Regions from separate parts of the Mesorhizobium oxytropidicola genome, predicted to be linked through region 1. Evidence: riboswitches for the same ligand, from Rfam matches in the RefSeq annotation. Region 1 holds a riboswitch; each other region holds the start of a gene.

Region 1 (2,256 bases):
ATGACCGACGGCCGCGAAGTGTTCGCCAAGGCCGTCGAGATGATGACCGCCTGCTCGCAGGATGCATTGGCCACAGCCCGGACGCGGCCGCAGGACATCGATCGGTTCGTGCCGCATCAGGCCAATGCCCGCATCTTCGATGCGGTCGGGAGGAACCTTGGCATAGCGGATCATGTAACCGTTAAGACGATCGCCGACTACGGCAATTCTTCCGCAGCAACGATCCCGCTCTCGCTCTCGCTGGTCCATCAGACGGAGCCATTTCGGTCGGGTGAGAAGATTCTTCTGGCGGCGGCGGGTGCGGGTCTTAGCGGTGGTGCTCTCGTCGTCGGCATTTAGCCGACCAAGCGAGCGCGCCAGGACGGATCATGAATGATCTATGGGGCAACAGAGCAATGCGAAAAATAGTCGCCGGCAAGCTGCACGGTATCCACGTCACCGAAGCAAACCTCAACTACCACGGTTCGATAACGCTGGACCCTGACCACTGCGAAGCAGCCGGGATACTGCCGATGGAATTCGTGGAGATATGGAACAAGAATTCCGGTGCGCGGATTTCAACGTATGTGATTCTGGGCGAGCGCGGCTCGCGGTGCTGCATCCTCAACGGTGCTGCCGCCCGCACCTGCCAGCCAGACGACCAGATCATTGTCTGCAACTCCATCTACCTGGACGAAGCGCAGATCACCTCGCTGAAACCGAGGATCGTCACTTTTGACCAGCACAACCACATACGTGACCGCCTGAGCTACTCGGTCGATCTCGACGCACATGGCCGGTACAGGTTTTCCATCCTCGACGAGGCGAATGCGGCTTTGGCCATTCCCGCCCTGGTTTCAGGAGCGTGATTTTGTCCCCGATGCATGCGGGGGTTTTATGCTGGGTTTCATTGGCGGCCGGTCGAAGGCGCCCGAATGCGCTTGACAAGATTGCGCTGGCCCGTCCAACTTAAGGCATTCACCAGGGGAGTCCCGGCAAGGGGCTGAGATACTGCTGGCTTTCGCGGCGCAGTGACCCGTTGAACCTGATCCAGTTCATACTGGCGTAGGGACGGTGCAAGCGCTTTGCGGGAGTTCACGCCCGTGGTCCTGTTTTGAACAGGTCGACAAAAGCGTCTTTTCATCCTTCCGGCACAGAACTGGGTCTCCAATGCATGAGCAAAGGAGCCTCAAGATGAATGCCCTCACCCCCGCCGTGTCGACGGGACCGCTGCCCGCCTCACGAAAAATCCACAAGCCCGGTGCCATCCACCCCCAGATCAGGGTGCCGATGCGCGAAATCTCCGTCCATCCGACAGCCGGCGAGCCGCCCGTCATCGTCTATGATCCGTCCGGCCCCTATACCGACCCGACCGTCGAAACCAGCATCGAAAAGGGCCTCGCCCAGCTTCGCCATGAATGGATTACGGCACGCGGCGATGTCGAAGCCTATGACGGCCGCCATGTCCGGCCGGAAGACAACGGATTCGCGGCGGGCGAGCGCCTGACACCGGAATTTCCCGTCCGCAACCGGCCGCTCAGGGCCAGATCAGGCAAGGCGGTGACACAGCTCGCCTATGCGCGCGCCGGCATCGTCACGCCCGAAATGGAGTTCGTCGCCATCCGCGAGAACCTCGGCCGCGAGGTCCTGCGCGGCAAGCTGCAACGCGACGGCGAAGCCTTCGGCGCATTGATACCGGATTTTGTCACGCCGGAATTCGTGCGCGACGAAGTGGCCCGCGGGCGGGCGATCATTCCAGCCAACATCAATCATCCCGAGAGCGAGCCGATGATCATCGGCCGCAATTTCCTGGTCAAGATCAACGCCAATATTGGTAACTCCGCCGTCACATCGTCGATGGCCGAGGAAGTGGAAAAGATGGTCTGGGCGATCCGCTGGGGCGCCGATACGGTGATGGATTTGTCGACCGGCCGCAACATCCACAACATCCGGGACTGGATCGTGCGCAATGCGCCGGTGCCGATCGGCACCGTGCCGCTCTACCAGGCGCTGGAAAAGGTCGGCGGCATCGCCGAGGACCTGACCTGGGAGGTCTACCGCGACACGCTGGTTGAGCAGGCCGAACAGGGCGTCGACTATTTCACCATCCACGCCGGCGTGCGGCTGCACTACATCCCGCTGACCGTTGACCGCGTCACGGGCATCGTCTCGCGCGGTGGCTCGATCATGGCCAAATGGTGCCTGCACCATCACCGGGAGAGCTTCCTTTACGAGCATTTTGCGGAGATCTGCGACATCTGCCGCGCCTATGACGTG
Region 2 (2,256 bases), 3.0 Mb from region 1:
GCGGGGCCATGTCAGCTTTCGGGCAAGGGATAGGGATGAGCGAGCAGCAGCGCGCGGCCGTGGCCGAGGGCGATTTCGAGGCTGCCCCCGGTCTTGTCGAACTTGACCTCGTTGGAGATGGTCAGGGACGAGCCGAAAGCCACCTCGACCTGGCTCAGCGGCCATTTCGCGCCGGTGACGGTCAGGCCGGCAAGTTCGGAAAAGCCGAGGATCGAAAACAGGGTGCCGTCGGCATAATCGAAGCCGGCCGTTCCCAACAGCAGAGGGATACCTTCCTGGGCGCCGCTGGTCAGCAGGACGTCCGTTCCGGCCTCGGCCAGGCGCAGGGCGAGCGCCAGATGCAGGAAAGCGTGGTCGGCGCGCTTGCCGCCGAACGCGCCTGCCAGCACAAGGCGGGTCGCGCCGCGCTCGAGGGCTGCGGCGATCGCCAGTTCACCGTCGGTCTTGTCCTTCTCCGCCGGGAAGGTCTGGCGGGGCACGGCAGCGAGGTCGTCAGGCAGATTGGCCGGCACCGAATCGAAATCGCCCACCCACAGTTCGGGCACAAGGCCGAGCAGCCGGGCATGGCCGATGCCGGCATCCGCGGCGATGACGCGCGAGCCCTCGACCTGGCGGTCGAGCCGGGGCGTGCGGATGAGATCGCCGCCAAGCAGGATGGTGAATGTGCTCATATCTGGTGGCCTGTACCAGCCCGGCAGCGGAAACGGAAGGCCGGCAAACTGCCACTTGCGCGGTTCCTCGGCCGGGCCTATGTGTCGAAACGCTCTAACGGGGTGCCGGACGCGATCTTCGCGGACCGGCTGAGAGGCAATCTCGCCAACCCGCTGAACCTGATCCGGTTTGTACCGGCGGAGGGATTAGACGTTTCGGACAGTCCGACGCCTCAATTCCTTTCAATTCGAACGAAGGAGGCGCCGATGCGCACGCTTTTATACGCTCTTGTCTCAGCCACGGTTGTGGCGCTGTCCGGGCCGGCCTTGGCCAAGGACAAGCTCACCGTCTACACTTATGAGAGCTTCACCGCCGACTGGGGTCCAGGCCCGGTGGTGAAGAAGGAATTCGAGGCCGAATGCGGCTGCGATGTCGAGTTCGTCTCGGTCGCCGACGGTGTCGCCCTGCTCAACCGCGTCAAGCTCGAAGGGGCATCGACCAAGGCCGATATCGTGCTCGGCCTCGACACCAATCTCACCGCCGATGCCAAGGCTAGCGGGTTGTTTGCCCGCATGGCGCGGTCTCCGATATCAACGTGCCGGGCGGCTGGACGGACGATACGTTTGTGCCCTTCGACTACGGCTATTTCGCTGTTGTCTATGACACGCAGAAGCTGAAGACGCCGCCCAAGAGCCTGAAGGAGCTGGTCGAAGGCAGTGCCGACGACAAGATCGTCATCCAGGATCCGCGCACCTCGACGCCGGGCCTCGGCCTGCTGTTGTGGGTGAAGTCGGTCTATGGCGACAAGGCGCCGGAGGCCTGGGCCAAGCTCAAGACAAAGGTGCTGACCGTGACGCCGGGCTGGAGCGAGGCCTATGGTCTGTTCACCAAGGGCGAGGCGCCGATGGTGTTGTCCTACACGACCTCGCCGGCCTACCACATGGTCGCCGAGAATACCGAGCGCTATCAGGCGGCTTCGTTCGAAGAAGGTGAATATCTGCAGATCGAGGTCGCCGGCATCACCACGACCGGCGCCAAGAACCCGCTGGCGGCAAAATTCATCGCCTTCATGACCGGACCGAAATTCCAGGACGCCATCCCCGAGACCAACTGGATGTTCCCGGCAGGAAAGACCGACAAGCCGCTCAACCCGGCCTTCGACAAACTGGTCAAGCCGACCAAGACCTTGCTGTTCAGCCCCGAAGAGGTTGCCGCCAACCGCAAGGCCTGGGTGGATGAATGGCTGGCGGTGATGAGCAAATGAGCGCGCTTCTCACCCTCCCCCTTGTGGGGAGGGTCGATCCGCGAAGCGGAGCGGGGTGGGGGCTGCGACGCTGAGCACGGCCTCACCCCCACCCCGGCTCGCGGACACCGCTTCGCGGCATCCGCGTTCCGACCCTCCCCACAAGGGGGAGGGTGGAAGGCGCGCGTCCGACCCCCGCATCAGCGCCGGCATCATCGCGCTCGCCGCGATCACACTGCTGATCGGCGGCGCGTTTGCCGGGTTGCTTGTCGAAGGCGCTTATGACCTTTCGGGCGCCTGGGCAGCTTTCGATCCCTATCTCCTACGTGTCGTGCGCTTCACGCTCTGGCAGGCCGCCCTCT
Region 3 (2,256 bases), 1.1 Mb from region 1:
GCCAGCACGAAGACGCGCCAGCGCCCTGCCCCCATGGCCCGCAACATCTGGCCGATCTCGACCTCGGTCGCCTCGTAGCCCTGTACCAGAGCCACCAGCATCGGGAAGAAGGTGACCAGCGCCACCAGCATGATCTTCGGCGCCAGCCCGAAGCCGAACCACAGCACCACCAGCGGCGCGATGGCCACCAGCGGCAAGGTCTGGCTGACGATGAAGACGGGAAACAGCGCGCGCCGCAGCGGCTGGAAGAAGTCGACCAACATCGACAGCGCGAAGGCGGCGCCGAGCGAGCAGGCAAAGCCGATCAGTGTGGCGCGGATGGTGGGAATGGCGTTGTCGATCAGCGCGTCGCGATTGAGCGTCGCCTGTTCGAAGACGCGTGACGGCGCCGGCAGAATCGTCGGCTTGATGCCGGAATAGGTGGCGTAGATCTCCCACGCCACAAGCAGCAACCCGACCGAGATGACGGCGGGTACAGCCTTGGCAAGGGAACCCACGAGCGGGCGCGACGCGACTGATGATGACACCACGGGCATAACCTTTGACGGGGTCGCGCCGAAGCGCGGCCGGCTTAGACAGCCGACGGGCTGTTGGCCGAAACCGTGACGTCGAGGGTTACGTGCCCGGCGCCTGGCCCGAAGCGGCAGAAAGCTTCGTTCAGTGCCGAAAAGATCGCGCCCGTATCACCGCGCAGTTTGGTGCAGAAATTCTTGGAGCGATCGTAGACGCCGGACTGTTTCAGGAAATCGATGCAGCCATAAATCTCGTCCATGTGGTCGCCGGCGCCCATCACATAGAGCGAGAATTGCGCCGCCGCCGGCTGGCCGGTGGCAGCAGCTTTGCGCACGGCGGTGATGGCGGCTTCCTTGCGTGGGCCGAGCGGCCCGACAGGTCCGCCAAACGCGTCGGAGCGGCAGATCGGATCGTCCGGCTCGCCCGGGCAGCCGCGCGAAATGGCCGCCGACAGCACGCAATGCTTGCCGCTCCGCGCCGCCGCCACGAACAGGTCGCGCAGCGCCGGGAACAACACTTCGGGCGGCCCGACCAGCAAGGTCGAGATGTCGTCGGTCTCGATCCTGAGCCTGTCCCGGTAGGGATCGAGCGCGCCGAGCGCGCCCAGGATGACGCCGACGAAATCGTCGGCCATGGGATATAGGGAAATCTGTGCGCCTGAAAACATAGCCCGCCTCGCTCCGCTGGTATTACCCAGATCAGCTTCTAGGGTCTATGGGCTTGCCGCCCCCGTCTCAGCCCGACCGTACGGAGCACCCCTGTGGATGGGCGCGTTAAAGCACCATTCGAACCGAAGGGGAAGCCGTTTTTTCAGCGCACCGCGCCAAAAGCATTGCACCAGATCTGGGTGGCGGCGGGTCGATCACTGGAGACCCGAGCAAGCCGGCTTCGCCCAACACCGTCGATCCGGCAGCAAGCACCACCTCCACCACACCGGGCGACATGAACTCCGATGCAAGCAAGTCATCGCCATAAACGAAGAAAAGCCGCGGGGCATCCGCCCCGCGGCTTTCTTTGTTTCGACATCGCTTCCCAACGATGCGTTTCGCCAAACGTCAGGACGCGGCCTTCTCACGCACCGGCAGCTTCCAGCCCGGCCTGACGAAATGGCAGGTGTAGCCGTTGGGATATTTCTCCAGATAATCCTGATGCTCGGGCTCGGCCTCCCAGAAGGCGCCGGCCGGCGCGACTTCGGTGACGACCTTGCCAGGCCACAGGCCGGAGGCATCGACATCGGCGATGGTGTCTTCGGCCACGTGCTTTTGCTCGTCGCTGGTATAGTAGATCGCCGAACGGTAGCTCATCCCGACATCGTTGCCCTGGCGGTTGCGCGTCGTCGGATCGTGGATCTGGAAAAAGCGCTCCAGCAGCGTGCGATAGCTGATCACGGCCGGATCGAAATTGATCTCGATGGCTTCGGCATGAGTGCCGTGATTGCGGTAGGTGGCGTTTGGCACATCGCCGCCGCTATAGCCGACACGGGTGGAGATGACGCCGGGATAGCGCCGTATCAGATCCTGCATGCCCCAGAAACAACCACCGGCAAGCACTGCGCGTTCGATCGAAGTCGCCATGTCACGTCTCCTCAAAAGGCAATTCCATTCGCGTAGCGGTTTCCCGTCCGGAATTGCGCAGACAAAATTGGATTTCCCAATAAATGGGCATTGTCGCCTGCTTCGTCCAGTCGCATGGAGACGAACGCAGCCATGCGCGAACGATATTACGACGCGGCTAAGGGATCGA

Evidence for each region. A riboswitch is a leader RNA that binds a small molecule or an ion and turns the genes downstream of it on or off. The one in region 1 is predicted to bind thiamine pyrophosphate.
Region 2: linked by a shared signal. The riboswitch ahead of thiB (thiamine ABC transporter substrate binding subunit) and the one ahead of thiC (phosphomethylpyrimidine synthase ThiC) in region 1 are both predicted to bind thiamine pyrophosphate.
Region 3: linked by a shared signal. The riboswitch ahead of AC0V8S_RS16855 (YkoF family thiamine/hydroxymethylpyrimidine-binding protein) and the one ahead of thiC (phosphomethylpyrimidine synthase ThiC) in region 1 are both predicted to bind thiamine pyrophosphate.

Annotation. Positions count from the first base shown of each region.
Region 1 is NZ_CM149692.1:4,491,439-4,493,694, reverse strand. It holds gene AC0V8S_RS22370 (beta-ketoacyl-ACP synthase III) at 1-339, shown strand, start outside; gene panD (aspartate 1-decarboxylase) at 396-848, shown strand; TPP riboswitch at 953-1,069, shown strand; gene thiC (phosphomethylpyrimidine synthase ThiC) at 1,174-2,256, shown strand, end outside.
Region 2 is NZ_CM149692.1:1,503,177-1,505,432, forward strand. It holds partial or broken gene AC0V8S_RS07515 (ABC-F family ATP-binding cassette domain-containing protein) at 1-10, opposite strand, end outside; gene AC0V8S_RS07520 (thiamine diphosphokinase) at 12-671, opposite strand; TPP riboswitch at 760-874, shown strand; partial or broken gene thiB (thiamine ABC transporter substrate binding subunit) at 918-1,915, shown strand; gene thiP (thiamine/thiamine pyrophosphate ABC transporter permease) at 2,094-2,256, shown strand, end outside.
Region 3 is NZ_CM149692.1:3,365,548-3,367,803, reverse strand. It holds gene AC0V8S_RS16860 (ABC transporter permease) at 1-536, opposite strand, end outside; gene AC0V8S_RS16855 (YkoF family thiamine/hydroxymethylpyrimidine-binding protein) at 572-1,180, opposite strand; TPP riboswitch at 1,171-1,283, opposite strand; gene msrA (peptide-methionine (S)-S-oxide reductase MsrA) at 1,569-2,087, opposite strand.